3 regions of the Bradyrhizobium sp. CFUWI genome follow, and region 3 is predicted to be linked to each of the others. Evidence: predicted binding sites of a transcription regulator. Region 3 holds the regulator's gene; each other region holds the start of a gene.
The links. The regulator PhoB, encoded in region 3, activates phosphate uptake and scavenging genes when phosphate is short. The targets are predictions, from matches to a motif close to TGTCATNNANCTGTCAT.
Positions count from the first base shown of each region.

Region 1: AC066S_RS15305 (DUF47 domain-containing protein) is a predicted target of PhoB. The motif match lies at 2,956-2,972, and genes of this name have one in related genera.
Region 2: AC066S_RS27960 (RNA degradosome polyphosphate kinase) is a predicted target of PhoB. The motif match lies at 3,216-3,232, and genes of this name have one in related genera.

Region 1 covers NZ_JBWJZE010000006.1:142,757-147,909, reverse strand. The annotation lists gene AC066S_RS15320 (ABC transporter substrate-binding protein) at 1-959, shown strand, start outside; gene AC066S_RS15315 (branched-chain amino acid ABC transporter permease) at 1,025-1,888, shown strand; gene AC066S_RS15310 (branched-chain amino acid ABC transporter permease) at 1,890-2,858, shown strand; gene AC066S_RS15305 (DUF47 domain-containing protein) at 3,015-3,659, shown strand; gene AC066S_RS15300 (inorganic phosphate transporter) at 3,664-4,671, shown strand; gene sugE (quaternary ammonium compound efflux SMR transporter SugE) at 4,664-4,978, opposite strand; gene AC066S_RS15290 (peptide chain release factor 3) at 5,152-5,153, shown strand, end outside.
Region 2 covers NZ_JBWJZE010000015.1:54,284-59,436, reverse strand. The annotation lists gene ppx (exopolyphosphatase) at 1-933, opposite strand, end outside; gene AC066S_RS27960 (RNA degradosome polyphosphate kinase) at 949-3,141, opposite strand; gene AC066S_RS27955 (P-loop NTPase family protein) at 3,295-3,972, opposite strand; gene AC066S_RS27950 (CDP-alcohol phosphatidyltransferase family protein) at 4,065-4,607, opposite strand; gene purM (phosphoribosylformylglycinamidine cyclo-ligase) at 4,763-5,153, shown strand, end outside.
Region 3 covers NZ_JBWJZE010000005.1:447,756-452,908, forward strand. The annotation lists gene pstC (phosphate ABC transporter permease subunit PstC) at 166-1,155, shown strand; gene pstA (phosphate ABC transporter permease PstA) at 1,160-2,005, shown strand; gene pstB (phosphate ABC transporter ATP-binding protein PstB) at 2,002-2,823, shown strand; gene phoU (phosphate signaling complex protein PhoU) at 2,835-3,551, shown strand; gene phoB (phosphate regulon transcriptional regulator PhoB) at 3,566-4,279, shown strand; gene AC066S_RS14640 (GcrA family cell cycle regulator) at 4,516-5,025, opposite strand.

The DNA of each region.
Region 1 (5,153 bases), on a different contig from region 3:
GGCAATGGATCGACGTCGAGAAGGTCGACATCTTCATGGATGTCCTGAACTCCGGCGTTGCGCTGGCGGTCAACAACATCGTCAAGGAGAAGAATTCCATCCTGATCGACACCGGTGCAGCGACGTCGGATCTCACCAACGCGCAATGCTCGCCGAACACGGTCCACTGGGTCTACGACACCTACATGCTGGCCAACAGCACGGGGCAGGCGCTGGTGAAGGCGGGCGGCGACACCTGGTACTTCTTGACCGCGGACTACGCCTTCGGCCATGCCCTCGAGCGCGACACTGCCGCGGTCGTGGTGAAATCGGGTGGCAAGGTGATCGGCAACGTCAAGCATCCCCTGAATACCGCCGACTTCTCGTCGTTCCTGCTGCAAGCGCAGGCCTCCAAGGCCAAGATCATCGGCATGGCGAATGCCGGCGGCGACACCACCAACACGATCAAGCAGGCGGCGGAGTTCGGCGTCGTCTCGGGCGGCCAGAAGCTTGCGGGTCTGCTTCTCTTCATCACAGACGTGCACGCGCTCGGGCTGAAGGTGGCGCAGGGCCTGAACTTCACCGAGACTTTCTATTGGGACATGAACGACGGTACGCGCGCGTTCTCCAAGCGCTTCTCCGAGCGCATGAAGAACAAGGCGATGCCTTCGATGGTGCAGGCCGGCGTCTATTCGGGCCTGCTGCACTATTTCAAGGCGCTGGAGGCCATGGGCGGCAATCCGCATGACGGCGCCAAGGTCGTCGCCAAGATGAAGGAGATGCCGACGGACGACGCGCTGTTCGGCAAGGGCACGATCCGCGCCGACGGCCGCAAGCTGCATCCGGCCTATCTCTTCGAGGTGAAGAAGCCCGAGGAATCCAAGGGACCGTGGGACTATTACAAGCTGATCGGCACGACCCCCGGCGAGCAGGCCTTCCGGCCGCTGTCGGAAAGCGCCTGTCCCCTGGTGAAGAAGTGAGTTGGCCGCGCCCGCGGGCGCGGCAGAATGAAATGGCATAACGAGACCGGGTACGAGATTGATCGATGCAGGCTCTATACGCTCAGCTACTGGTGGGACTGATCAACGGCTCGTTCTACGCGCTGCTCAGTCTCGGGCTTGCCGTGATCTTCGGCATGCTCAACATCATCAATTTCGCCCATGGCGCGCTCTACATGATGGGCGCCTTCGTCGCCTATTTCCTGCTGAATATCGGCGGCATCAACTATTGGTGGGCGTTGCTGCTTGCGCCCATCATCGTCGGCATCTTCGGCATGATCCTCGAGCGGACCATGCTGCAATGGCTGACCGGGCTCGATCATCTCTACGGACTGCTCCTGACCTTCGGCATCGCGCTGATCGTGCAGGGCGTGTTCCAGAACTATTTCGGCTCGTCCGGCCTGCCTTACGCCATTCCGGACCAGCTCAAGGGCGGCATGAATCTCGGCTTCATGTTCTTGCCCGTCTATCGCGGCTGGGTGGTCGTGTTCTCGCTGGTCGTGTGCCTTGCGACCTGGTTCCTGATCGAGAAGACCCAGCTCGGCGCATACCTGCGCGCCGCCACTGAAAATCCGACGCTGGTGCGCGCCTTCGGCATCAACGTGCCGCGCATGATCACGCTCACTTACGGTCTCGGCGTCGGCCTCGCCGCGCTCGCCGGCGTGCTCTCGGCGCCGATCAACCAGGTGCGGCCGCTGATGGGCGCCGACCTCATCATCGTCGTGTTCGCGGTGGTCGTGATCGGCGGCATGGGATCGATCATGGGCTCCATCATCACCGGCTTCGCGCTCGGGGTGATCGAGGGTCTGACCAAATATTTCTACCCCGAGGCCTCCAACACCGTCGTGTTCGTGCTGATGGTGCTGGTGCTCCTGGTGAAGCCAACGGGATTGACGGGAAGGGCGGCCTGATATGACAACCCTGACGGACGACACGCTGCCGGTGACCCCTCGCGCGATGCGCGACGAGATGATCGTTTTCGTGATGATGGCGCTGCTGCTCGCGGCGGTGCCGTTCACGGGCGTCTACCCGTTCTTCGTCATGCAGGCGCTGTGCTTTGCGCTGCTCGCCTGTGCCTTCAACCTGCTGGTCGGCTATGGCGGGCTGTTGTCGTTCGGCCACGCGATGTTCCTGGGCACCGCCGGCTATTGCAGCGCGCATGCGTTGAAGGTCTGGGCCTTGCCGCCCGAGCTCGGCATCCTCGTCGGCATCGCCGCGGCTTTCGTGCTCTCGCTCGTCACGGGCTACATCTCGATCCGCCGCCAGGGCATCTACTTCTCGATGATCACGCTGGCGCTGTCGCAGCTCTTGTACTTCATCTACCTCCAGGCCCCGTTTACCCACGGTGAGGACGGCATCCAGGGCATCCCGCAAGGACACATGTTCGGCATCTTCGATCTGTCCAAGCCGACGGTGCTGTATTACGTCGTGCTGGTCGGGTTCCTCGCCGGCTTCCTCCTGATCTTCCGCATCATCAACTCGCCGTTCGGCGAGGTGCTGAAGGCGATCCGCGAGAACGAGCCGCGCGCGATCTCGCTCGGCTACCGGACCGACCAGTACAAGTTCCTGGCCTTCGTGCTTTCAGGCACGCTGGCCGGTTTTGCCGGTGCGCTGAAAGTGTTCGTGGCGCAGAACGCCTCGCTCACCGACGTCCATTGGTCGATGTCCGGCGAGGTCGTGCTGATGACGCTGGTCGGCGGCCTCGGCACCATCTTCGGCCCCGTGGTCGGCGCCTTCGTGATCATCGCCATGCAGCAATATCTGGCGGGTTTCGGCCAGTGGGTGACGGTGATCCAGGGCGCGATCTTCGTGGTTTGCGTGCTCACCTTCCGCCGCGGCGTCGTCGGTGAAATCGCGCATTACTTCCGGAGATCGCTATAAACGATTGATATCGCACCAATTTTATTGGTGCGATAATCCGGTGGATGATCCGGCATCGCAGGCGGGAGATGACACGCGCGCGGCTCGAAAATGGTCTATGACAGTTTCATGACGGCCCTTCGGGCCGGCCCATTTTCCAACCGGTAGCCTATCCCCATGATGCGATGGTTTCGTGCATTCCTGCCCAAGGAAGAGCGGTTCTTCGACCTGTTCGACCGGCATGCCCAGACAGTGATCCAGGGCGCGATCGCGCTCCAGGGCATGCTCAATGGAGGCGAGGAGACGCCGGTCTATTGCCAGCGCGTCAACCAGTTCGAGAACGACGCCGATAACATCACCCGCGAGGTGCTGACGGCGGTGCGCCGCACCTTCATCACCCCGTTCGACCGTGGCGACATCAAGAACCTGATCACATCGCTGGACGACGCCATCGACCAGATGCAGCAGACGGCCAAGGCCGTGATGCTGTTCGAGGTCCGTACCTTCGAGCCGCCGATGCGCGAGATCGGCGGGCTCCTGATCGAATGCGCCAATCTGGTCGGCCGTGCGCTGCCGCTGATGCAATCGATCGGCCCGAACGTGGCCATGCTCACCGCGATCACGGAAGAGCTGGGCAAGCTGGAGGGCCGCGTCGACGATCTCCACGACATCGGGCTGAAGGAGCTGTTCCTGAAGCATCGCGACGGCAATGCGATGGACTTCATCGTCGGCGTCGAGATCTACGACCACCTTGAGAAGGTGGCCGATCGTTTCGACGACGTCGCGAACGAGATCAACAGCATCGTCATCGAGCAGGTCTAGGGCCGTGGATGCAGCGTTGGGTCTTCCCATCCTGGTCGGCTTGATCGCCGTCGCTCTGCTGTTCGACTTCCTGAACGGCCTGCACGACGCCGCCAATTCGATCGCGACCATCGTCTCGACCCGCGTGTTGCGGCCGCAATATGCGGTGTTCTGGGCCGCGTTCTTCAATTTCATTGCCTTCATGGTGTTCGGCCTGCACGTCGCCCAGACCATCGGCACCGGTATCATCGATCCCGCGATCGTCGACGCCCAGGTGATCTTCGCCGCCCTGGTCGGCGCCATCGTCTGGAACCTGGTGACCTGGGCGCTCGGCATCCCGTCCTCGTCCTCGCACGCGCTGATCGGTGGGCTCATCGGCGGCGGCATGGCCAAGGCCGGGATCTCGGCCGCGGTATGGAGCGGATTGACCAAGACGGTGCTGGCAATCGTGCTGTCGCCACTGGTCGGCTTCCTGCTCGCGATGATGCTGGTGGCGATCGTGTCGTGGGCCTCGGTGCGCTCGACGCCGTTCGCGGTCGATCGCGCCTTCCGCATTCTGCAATTCGTCTCCGCCTCGCTCTATTCGCTCGGCCATGGCGGCAACGACGCGCAGAAGACCATGGGCATCATCGCGGTGCTGCTGTATTCGCAGGGCCATCTCGGCAGCGAGTTTTCCGTGCCGTTCTGGGTGGTGCTGTCCTGCCAGGCGGCGATGGCGCTGGGCACCTTGATGGGCGGCTGGCGCATCGTCCGCACCATGGGCCTGCGCATCACGAAATTGACGCCGATGCAGGGCTTCTGCGCCGAGACGGGAGGCGCGGCGACCCTGTTCATGGCGACCTTCCTCGGCGTTCCCGTCTCGACCACGCACACCATCACCGGCGCCATCGTCGGCGTCGGCGCGGCCCGCCGCGTCTCGGCGGTGCGCTGGAACGTGGCAAGCTCGATCGTCTATGCCTGGGTGATCACGATTCCGGCCTCGGCCACAGTCGCGGCGCTGACGTGGTGGGCGGTCCAGATCTTCGTCAAGTGACGAGCTTCAGCCCGACGATCCCGGCGACGATCAGGCCGATGCTGGCAAGCCGCAGGGCCGTGGCCGGTTCGCCGAACAGGACGATGCCCAGCGTCGCGGTGCCGACCGCGCCGATCCCGGTCCACACCGCATAGGCGGTTCCGACGGGCAGCGATTTGAGCGCGAGGCCGAGCAGGATGACGCTGCCGGCCATGGCCGCCAGTGTTACGATTGACGGAACAAGCCTGCTAAAGCCCTCGGTGTATTTCAGGCCGATTGCCCAGGTGATCTCGAGAAGCCCGGCGACGAACAGGATGCTCCAGGCCATGGCGACCCTCCATTCAAGGCAGGGTCGTCCCCGCGGGCTGATATGCTGACGAGCGGGAAGGCCGTCCTTCCCCAAGATCGATCCAGTCAAGCCGATATGGGGCTGGCCGAAGGGCTGCGCAATCGCCAATTGAGGCTTGATCAGGCCCATTTTCCCTGCCAAACGCTGCCGCCAT
Region 2 (5,153 bases), on a different contig from region 3:
GCCGTCCTTGTTGCGTTCCGCCTCCGGCAGCTTCTCGTGCAGCAGGCCCTCGCGCACGCCGAAGGTCGAGAACACGATGGTCTTCGGCTTCGCCACCCGGATGATGTGCTCGAGCACCAGGGCCGCATAGGTGAGGAGCGGGCGGCGCGCATCGGCAACGCTCTCGATGTCGGCGAGCATGTTTGCGGCTGCCAGGCGCCGCAGCCTGCGGGAAAAGTCGAGCGCTTCCGCCGCGGACAGCGAATAGCCGTGCATCACCTGGAGCGGATAGCCGCTCTGGATGATATGAATGCGCGCGAGGGCGCGCCAGGTCCCGCCGACCGCGTAGAAGTTGCGGCCGCGGCCCGCGGTCAGCTGCGGCACCTCGTCGAGCTCCTCGCGCACGATGCGATCGGCGCGCTTGAGCGATCTGTGCGCAAGATCCTGCAGCGCGAGCCCGCCGAGCGGCAGTGTCACGCCGCTGCGTACGCTGTTCTTGCGCACGTCGATCAATTCGAGCGAGCCGCCGCCGAGGTCGCCGACGATGCCGTCGGGATGATGGATGCCGGAGATCACGCCGAGCGCCGACAGCCGCGCCTCGCGCGGGCCCGACAGGATCTCGATCTTCACGGCGCAGATGCGCTCGGCCTTGGCGATGAAATCAGCGCCGTTGGAGGCGTCGCGGCAGGCGGCTGTGGCGATCGCGAACACGCGTCCGACCTGCATCACGCGGCACAAGGCGCGAAAGCGCTTGAGCGAGGTCAGCGCCTTGTCGACGGCGTCGGGGGCGAGCAGGCCGGTGCTCTGCACCTCGCGCCCGAGACCGCACAGCGTCTTCTCGTTGAAGATCGGAATGAGACTCCGCGCCAGCGCCTCGTAGACGACGAGACGGACCGAGTTGGAGCCGATGTCGATGACCGCGACGCTCGAGCCGCGCTTGCGCGGCCGCTTCACGTCGGAAATCCCCGATCAGGACGGATGGCGTTCGTTCCGGCGCGTGAGACGACGCGGCGAGGATTCCTTGAGCGACTTTCCACGGCCAGACAGACTCGGATTTGTCATGAAGTAGTTGTGGACGTTGAAAGGCTCCTCGCCTTTCGCGGTCTTCATACGCGTTGAGGACCCGTCCGGCAACAACTGCCAGCTCTGTTCATTGTCTTTCAGGTTGGCGACCATGATCTGTTCGAGAACCTGCTGATGCACCGTCGGATTTTGCAGCGGACACAGCACCTCGACGCGGCGGTCGAGGTTACGCGGCATCATGTCGGCGGACGAGATATACACAGCCGCCTTGGCGCTCGGCAGGCCCTGGCCCATGCCGAAGCAATAGATTCGGCCGTGTTCCAGGAAGCGCCCGATGATCGATTTGACCCGGATGTTCTCGGATAGGCCGGGAATGCCGGGGCGCAGGCAACAGATACCGCGCACCACGAGCTCGACCTGCACGCCGGCCTGCGAGGCCTCGTAGAGCGCGTCGATGATATCGGGGTCGACCAGCGCATTCATCTTCATCCAGACCGCGCCGTGCCGGCCGTGCCGCGCATGCGCGGTCTCGCCCTGGATGTGCTCGATGATGCGCTTGCGCAAGGTCAGCGGCGACACCGCCATCTTTTCCAGATCGCTCGGCGCGGCGTAGCCGGTGATGAAATTGAACACGCGCGCGGCGTCGCGGCCGATGGTCGGATCGGAGGTGAAGTAGGAAAGATCGGTGTAGATGCGCGCGGTGACCGGGTGATAATTGCCGGTGCCGGTATGAACATAGGTGGTGAGGCTGCCACCCTCGCGGCGCACCACCATCGAGAGTTTTGCGTGCGTCTTCAGCTCGAGGAAGCCGTAGACGACCTGCACGCCGGCGCGTTCAAGGTCGCGCGCCCAGCGGATGTTGGCTTCCTCGTCGAAGCGCGCCTTCAGCTCGATCAGCGCCGTGACGGATTTGCCGGCCTCGGCGGCTTCGGCGAGCGTGCGCACGATCGGCGAGTTGTTGGAGGTGCGGTAGAGCGTCTGCTTGATCGCGACGACGTCGGGGTCGCGTGCGGCCTGCTGCAGGAACTGCACCACGACGTCGAAGGATTCATAAGGATGATGGACGACGAGATCCTTCTGCCGGATTGCGGCAAAGATGTCGCCGCCGTGCTCGCGCACACGCTCGGGGTGGCGTGGCACGTAAGGGGTGAATTCGAGATCGGGACGGTCGATGCGGGTGAGCTGCGAGAGCTCGTTCATCGCCTGCACGCCGTCGACCAGGAAGACCTCGTCGTCGGCGGCCGACAACGCGTGCTGAACGAAGTTGCGCAACTGCTCCGGCATCTTGGCGTCGATCTCGAGCCGGATCACCGATCCGCGGCGGCGGCGCTTCAGCGCCGTCTCGAACAGGCGGACGAGGTCTTCCGCCTCTTCCTCGATTTCGAGCTCGGAGTCGCGGATGATCCGGAAGGCGCCCTGGCCGTGCAGATTGTAGCCGGGGAACAGGCGGTTGATGAACAGGGCAGTAGCCTGTTCCAGCGAGATCAGCCGAACGATCTTGCCGTCGGCCGGCAGGCGGATGAAGCGGTCGATCTTGCCGGGCATGCGGATCAGCGCGTTCATCTGCTTGCCGTCGGCTGCACGCGTGAGCTGGAGCGCGATGGTGAAGCCGAGGCTCGGGATGAACGGGAAGGGGTGCGCCGGGTCGATCGCCAGCGGCGTCAGCAACGGGAACACGTTGTTGAGGAAGTACTCCTCGATCCAGGTCCGTTCCGCCTTGGTGACGTCCTTGCCGTCGACCAGCACGATGCCGGCATCGGCCAGCGTGCCGCGCAGGTCGCGCCAGATTGCCTGCTGGTCGGAGGCAAGTTCGGAGACGGTGCGGTTGATCAGCGCGAGCTGCTCGGATGGCGTCAGGCCGTCGGGGCTGCGTTCGGCGATGCCCTCGCGCACCTGGGCCTTGATGCCGGCGACGCGGACCATGAAGAATTCGTCGAGGTTATTTGCTGAAATCGACAGGAATCGCACCCGCTCCAGCATCGGGTGGTTGGAATTGACCGATTCCTCCAGGACGCGGCGGTTGAAATGCAGCCAGGAGAGCTCGCGATTGATGAATCGTTCGGGGCTGGAGGCGATCGCCGGCAGACCCTCAGCTTCCACGATTTTTTCTTTTGTTTCAATGGTTTGCGCAGAGTCCATCAGAAGTCTGTCCATCCTGTCTCGCCTCACTTTGCGATCTATGCGCAAAACCCGCGGGAGCATGTGTTACAGCGATGACGTTTCGATGACATTGATGTTCCGCCGCTTCGCTGCGTCAAGCGGGCCTCGCGGCCTGCGCGCGGGCGCGCGGGATCAGGCATCCCGGAGTAGCTCGGCGGCCAGCGCCCGGGTCACGGGGCGGCCGAGCCGCAGGGCCTCGCTGTCAAGCAGTTCCACGGCCTGGCGGGCGGCGGCCGAGGACCGCTCCAGGCGGGTGGCGAGATAGCTGACCACGCTCTCGTCCACATTGAGCTGGCGGTCGGCGCAGAATTTCACGATCAGGCCGCGGAAGAGCTGGTCGTCCGGGGGCAGCAGCGTGACCACCGGCACGGCGCGCAGACGCGAGCGCAGGTCGCGAAGCTCGATCTCCAGCGCGGCCGGCAGCTCGCGTCCGGTGAAGAGCACGTAGGCGCCGTCCTCGCGGGCAAGGTTCATCAGGTGAAAGAGGGCGCGTTCGTCGAAATCGCCCGCCCGGAGATCCTCGACCACCAGGGCGCCGGTGGCGAGCGCGCCCGGAACGCCGGCGGCGGTCAGGACGTTGGCGGCGGTCGAGCGGGCGCCTGATATTTCGGCCCAGATCGCGGCGAGGTGGCTCTTGCCGCTGCCTTCCGGGCCGGCGAGCCACATGATCCGGTTCGGCCATTCCGGCCAGCTGTCGATCAGCGCCACACCGGCCGCGTTGGCGGGGCCCTCGAGGAAATTGTCCCGGCTGAGGCTCTCCGCATGCGGAAGCGAAAACGCCAATTGTCGGGGATGGACGCGGCCTGCCACGCTTGTCTTGCTCCATGCCGGCGCGCCGGCCCGTCTGAAGAGAATTCCGACTTGATCGGGCGGGAGTTGGCCTTTTGCGGGGCCGCATTCCCTCATTTGGCCTCGATCGTACTCATGTGCCGCAGCCATTCGACCAGATAGAGCGACACCGAGGAGAGCGTGAAGACCGTGACGAGGCCCATCAGGATGATATCATAAGGGGCCGGCTTGAAGCCGAAGGCAAGCGCCGCCAGCACCAGCGCCGCGAACGCCACTTGTGCAACGGTGTTGAGCTTCGACACTTTCGACGGCTTCATCTCGACCGGCCGGTCGAACAGCCAGGATACGATCACGGCGGCGACAATCATGATGTCGCGCGAGACCACCAGGATCACGATCCAGCGCGGGATCGCGCCCCAGATGCCCAGCGCCATGTAGATCGAGACCAGCAACGCCTTGTCCGCGAGCGGGTCGAGCAGGGCCCCGAGCTCGCTCGTCATGTTGAAGCGCTTGGCCAGGAAGCCGTCCACGGCGTCGCTGATACCGGCGATCAGGAAGACGGCGAACGCGACCTCCATTTGGCTCGACACGATGGCCCAGACGATGATCGGGACCAGCATGATGCGGCCCAGCGTGATGATGTTCGGAATACTCACGAAAGCGCTTCCCGGCACCCGGTCTGACCTCGAATCCGGCCCCTCGGGAGGCTGAACCGGTTGATATCTACATAGTATAGGCAGGAGCGCCATGCGAGCCATTGCGTGTCCCCGGAATTCGACGTAACCAGCCGCAAACCCACTGGAAATCGGGCATGACCGACCGCAAAAACGGCCTCACTTACGCCGATTCAGGCGTCGATATCGACGCGGGCAACCGCCTGGTCGATCTGATCAAGCCGATGGTGCGCGCCACAGCGCGGCCGGGCGCCGACGCCGAGATCGGCGGCTTCGGCGGCCTGTTCGACCTCAAGGCGGCCGGTTTCAAGGACCCCGTCCTGGTCGCCGCGACCGATGGGGTCGGCACCAAGGTCAAGATCGCGATCGAGACCGGGCTGCACGGCGGGATCGGCATCGACCTCGTCGCCATGAGCGTCAACGATCTCGTGGTGCAGGGCGCCGAGCCGTTGTTCTTCCTGGACTATTTCGCCTGCGGCAAGCTCGACCCCGAGGCCACGGCCTCGATCGTTGCGGGCGTCGCGGAAG
Region 3 (5,153 bases):
CTCGTGTCCCGGACGCGCTGCAGCGTGAAACGCTGCTGCGCGGAGCCGGGACCCAAAAGAGCTGGCCCCCCGGATCAGCGTCGCGATACTTCGCGCCGCATCCGGGGCCCGGGACCAAACCGGCAAGAACAAGTATAATCAGTACAGGGGATCGGCGTGGCAGAAATGGCCGTTCAGAGCGATGTGATCGACGACGCCGGACCGTATGACCGCGCCAAGGCCTTGAGCGCGTTCAAGCTCGGCGACGTTACCTTCTACTGGATCACGCGGTTGTCCGCGATCTCGGTGCTGCTCATTCTCGGCGGCATCATCATCTCGCTGATCGTCGGCGCGTTCCCGGCGATCAAGGAATACGGCCTCTCCTTCCTGTGGACGCAGCGCTGGGCGCCGTCGGCCGATCCGCCCGTGCTCGGCGCGCTCGGACCGATGTACGGCACGCTCGTCACCTCCTTCATCGCGATGCTGATCGCCATTCCCGTCGGCCTCGGCATCGCCATCTTCCTGACCGAGCTCTGCCCGCAATGGCTGCGCCGCCCGATCGGCATGGCGGTCGAGCTGCTCGCCGGCATCCCATCGATCATCTACGGCATGTGGGGCTTCTTCGTGCTTGGCCCGTTCCTCGCCAACACCTTCCAGCCCTTCATGATCAGGGTCTTCGACGGCGTCCCGGTGCTGGGCGCGATCTTCGCGGGTCCCCCGTCCTATCTCAGCCTGTTCAACGCCGCGCTGATCCTCGCCATCATGGTGCTGCCCTTCATCACCTCGATCTCGGTCGACGTGTTCAAGACGGTGCCGCCGGTCCTGAAGGAAGCGGCCTACGGCGTCGGCTGCACCACCTGGGAAGTCGTCCGCAGCGTGGTGATCCCCTACACCCGCGTCGGCATCATCGGCGGCGTCATGCTGGCGCTGGGCCGCGCGCTCGGCGAGACCATGGCGGTGACCTTCATCATCGGCAACTCGTTCCGGATCTCCTCCTCGATCTTCGCCCCGGGCACCACGATCTCGGCGGCGATCGCGTCCGAGTTCGCCGAGAGCGACGGCCTGCATCAGTCCGGCCTGATCCTGCTCGGCCTGCTGCTGTTCGTGCTGACATTCTTCGTGCTCGCGGCCGCGCGGCTGATGCTGATGCGGCTGGAAACCAAGGCCGGGAAGTGAAGCCATGAACCCGATCTATGCACGCCGCCGCCGCTGGGACATCGTCATCCGCGGCCTCTGCATCGCCGCCGCCGCCTTCGGCGTCACCTGGCTCGCGCTGATCCTGGTCACGCTGCTCTACAACGGCATCAGCGGCCTGAACCTGGAGCTATTCACCGCGGACACGCCGCCTCCGGGCTCGACCGACGGCGGCCTGCGCAATGCCATCGTCGGCTCGATCATCATGACCGCGATCGGCGTCGGCATCGGCGCGCCGCTCGGCCTGTTCGCCGGTACCTACCTCGCCGAGTACGGCCGCAACGACAAGCTGACCTCGGTGATCCGCTTCATCAACGACATCCTGCTCTCGGCGCCTTCCATCATCATCGGCCTGTTCATCTACGGCGCGGTGGTGGTGCCGATGCGGGGCTTCTCGGCGATCGCGGGCGCGCTGGCGCTCGCCGTGATCGTGATCCCGGTCGTGGTGCGCACCACGGAGGACATGCTGCTGCTGGTGCCGAACCCGCTGCGTGAAGCCGCCAGCGCACTCGGCCTGCCGCGCTCGCTGGTGATCAAGCGCATCGCCTACCGCGCGGCCCGCTCCGGCCTCATCACCGGCGTGCTGCTCGCCACCGCCCGCGTCGCCGGCGAGACCGCGCCGCTGCTGTTCACCGCGCTGTCCAACCAGTTCTTCAGCCTCGGCCTGGACAAGACGATGGCCAACCTGCCGGTGACCATCAACAACTTCGTGCAGAGCCCCTACGCCTATTGGAAGCAGCTCGCCTGGAGCGGCGCGCTGCTGATCACCCTGACTGTGCTTGCCCTGAATATTGGCGCCCGCATCCTTGGTGCCGAGAGGACCGCAAAATGAGTGAAATGTCTGTTTCCGTCAGCGCGCCGAGCGTTCATCCCGGCTCGCAGCCGCTGCCTGAGGCGCCTGCCAAGGTCACCGCGCGCAACCTGAATTTCTACTACGGTGAGCACCACGCGCTGAAGAACATCAATCTGGCGCTCGGCACCAACCGCGTCACGGCCTTCATCGGCCCGTCCGGCTGCGGCAAGTCGACCCTGCTGCGCATCTTCAACCGGATGTACGACCTCTATCCGGGGCAGCGCGCCACCGGCCAGCTGCTGCTCGACCACACCAACATCCTCGATCCCAAGCTCGACCTCAACCTGCTGCGTGCCCGGGTCGGCATGGTGTTCCAGAAGCCGACCCCGTTCCCGATGACGATCTACGAGAACATCGCCTTCGGCATCCGCCTCTACGAGAAGATCTCGAAGTCCGAGATGGACGACCGCGTCGAGAAGGCGCTGCGCGGCGGCGCGCTGTGGAACGAGGTCAAGGACAAGCTCAACGCCTCCGGCCTGTCGCTCTCCGGCGGCCAGCAGCAGCGCCTCTGCATCGCCCGCACCGTCGCGGTGCGGCCCGAGGTGATCCTGTTCGACGAGCCCTGCTCGGCGCTCGACCCGATCTCGACCGCCAAGGTCGAGGAGCTGATCCAGGAATTGTCCGAGAACTACACGATCGCGATCGTCACCCACAACATGCAGCAGGCGGCGCGCGTCTCCGACAAGACCGCCTTCATGTATCTCGGCGAGCTGATCGAGTTCGACGACACCAGCAAGATCTTCACGTCGCCGACCGACCGGCGGACGCAGGACTACATCACCGGCCGGTTCGGCTGAGGAGACGCAATATGGGTACTGAACATACCGCAAAGGCCTTCGACACCGACCTCCAGGAGCTCACCCGCCTGGTCGCCGAGATGGGCGGGATCGCCGAGCGCATGATCGTCGATTCCGTCGATGCGCTGATCCGCCGCGACGTCGCGCTCGGCCAGCGCGTCGTCGCCATCGACGCCGATCTCGACGCGCTGCAGAAGCGCATCGAGGAGCGCGCCGTGCTCACCATCGCCCGCCGCCAGCCGATGGCGGTGGACCTGCGCGAGATCGTCGGCGCCATGCGGGTTGCGACCGATCTCGAGCGCATCGGCGACCTCGCCAAGAACATGGGCAAGCGCGTCGCCGCGCTGGAGACCGACTTCCATCCGCTCAAGCTGTTCCGCGGCCTGGAGCACATGACCGACCTGGTGCAGCAGCAGGTCAAGTCGGTGCTCGACGCCTATGCCGCGCACGATCTGCCGGCGGCGATGGCGGTGTGGAAGGGCGACGAGGAAGTCGACGCGATCTGCACCTCGTTGTTCCGCGAGCTCCTCACCTACATGATGGAGGATCCGCGCAACATCTCGTTCTGCATCCATCTGATGTTCTGCGCCAAGAACATCGAGCGCATCGGCGACCACGCCACCAACATCGCCGAGACCGTGTTTTACATGATCGAGGGCCAGGCGATCACCGACAAGCGGCCGAAGGGCGACATGACGAACTTCGCCACGACGATCCCGAATACCTAAGGAGCGACGACACCATGGGCGCACGCATTATGGTGGTTGAGGACGAGGAAGCTCTCACCGAGCTGCTGCGTTACAACCTCGAAGGCGACGGCTATGACGTCGAGACGGTGATGCGCGGCGACGACGCCGACACCCGCCTCAAGGAGCACATTCCCGATCTGATCGTGCTCGATTGGATGCTGCCGGGCCTCTCCGGCATCGAGCTGTGCCGGCGCCTGCGCACCCGGCCCGAGACCAAGCAGCTGCCCATCATCATGCTCACCGCGCGCGGCGAGGAGAGCGAGCGGGTGCGGGGTCTTGCGACCGGCGCCGACGATTACATCGTCAAGCCGTTCTCGGTGCCGGAGCTGCTGGCGCGCGTGAAGGGCCTCTTGCGCCGCGCCAGTCCCGAGCGGCTCGCCACCGTGCTCGCCTATGGCGACATCGAGCTCGACCGTGACAAGCGCCGCGTCGCGCGCTCGGGCCGCCCGATCGATCTCGGCCCGACCGAATATCGCCTGCTGGAGTTCTTCCTGGAGCATCCCGGCCGGGTGTTCTCGCGTGAGCAGCTGCTCGACAGCGTCTGGGGCCGCGACATCTACATCGACGAGCGCACCGTCGACGTCCATATCGGCCGCCTGCGCAAGCTGCTCAATCTCGGCCGCGAGCAGGATCCGATCCGCACCGTCCGCGGCGCCGGCTACGCACTGGACGATCGCTTCGCCAAGGCGGAGCAGGCGTCGGGTTAGCAGGCGTTGGGTGTAGCGGCTGTAGCTGCACTCTCCGTGTCGTCCCGGACAAGCGTCAGCGCAGATCCGGGACCCATCACCACAGGACGTGGTTTGGCGAAGACTCGGAGTCACCATCTCGCGCAACAATTGCGCCCTGTGGTTATGGATCCCCGCGTTCGCGGGGATGACACCGAGTCATTGGAGCCGTCATCGTGTGACGGCTGCAGTCTAGGCGATCAGTTAATTCCGCGAGCTCACCGCGTGGGCTTCGCCGGTGCGCGGCGGCGATCGGCCGCCGGCTGATACGCCACGCGCGAGTGCTGGGCGCAATAGGGCAGGCCGGACAGCGCCTTGCCGCCGCAGAAGAAGAAATCCGGGCTCGAGGGATCGCCGACCGGCCAGTGGCAGGTCGCCTCGTTCAATTCGAGCAGCGACAGCCGCTGGCTCATCGGCACCACGTTGTCGTAGGTGACGGGTTCGGCTTCGATCTCGACCTCGAAGGCCTGCGCCAGCGCGGTGTTGCCGCGCGCGATGGGGCGGGTCACCCGCATCATGTGCTGGGCGGGACGCGCCTTGCGCGGCCGGGGCGCGGCCGACGAAGGGCTCTTGGCGCGGCCGGACAGGCCGAGCCTGTGCACTTTGCCGATCACGGCATTGCGGGTCACATTGCCGAGCTCTGCTGCGATCTGGCTGGCCGAAAGTCCGGCCTCCCAGAGCTTTTTCAGCTGCTCGACGCGATCGTCGGACCAGGTCAAAACCGTCATTGCACCCTTTCCCTCGCTGCGCGGCTGCCATCCTGGGGCCCTCGCAACGATTGTCTAAGCCTTCAAAAACCCGTGCCGCCAGAATCCCTTAAGGCTCGCCGGGCGCGCTCAAGACGCCCGAACGTTTA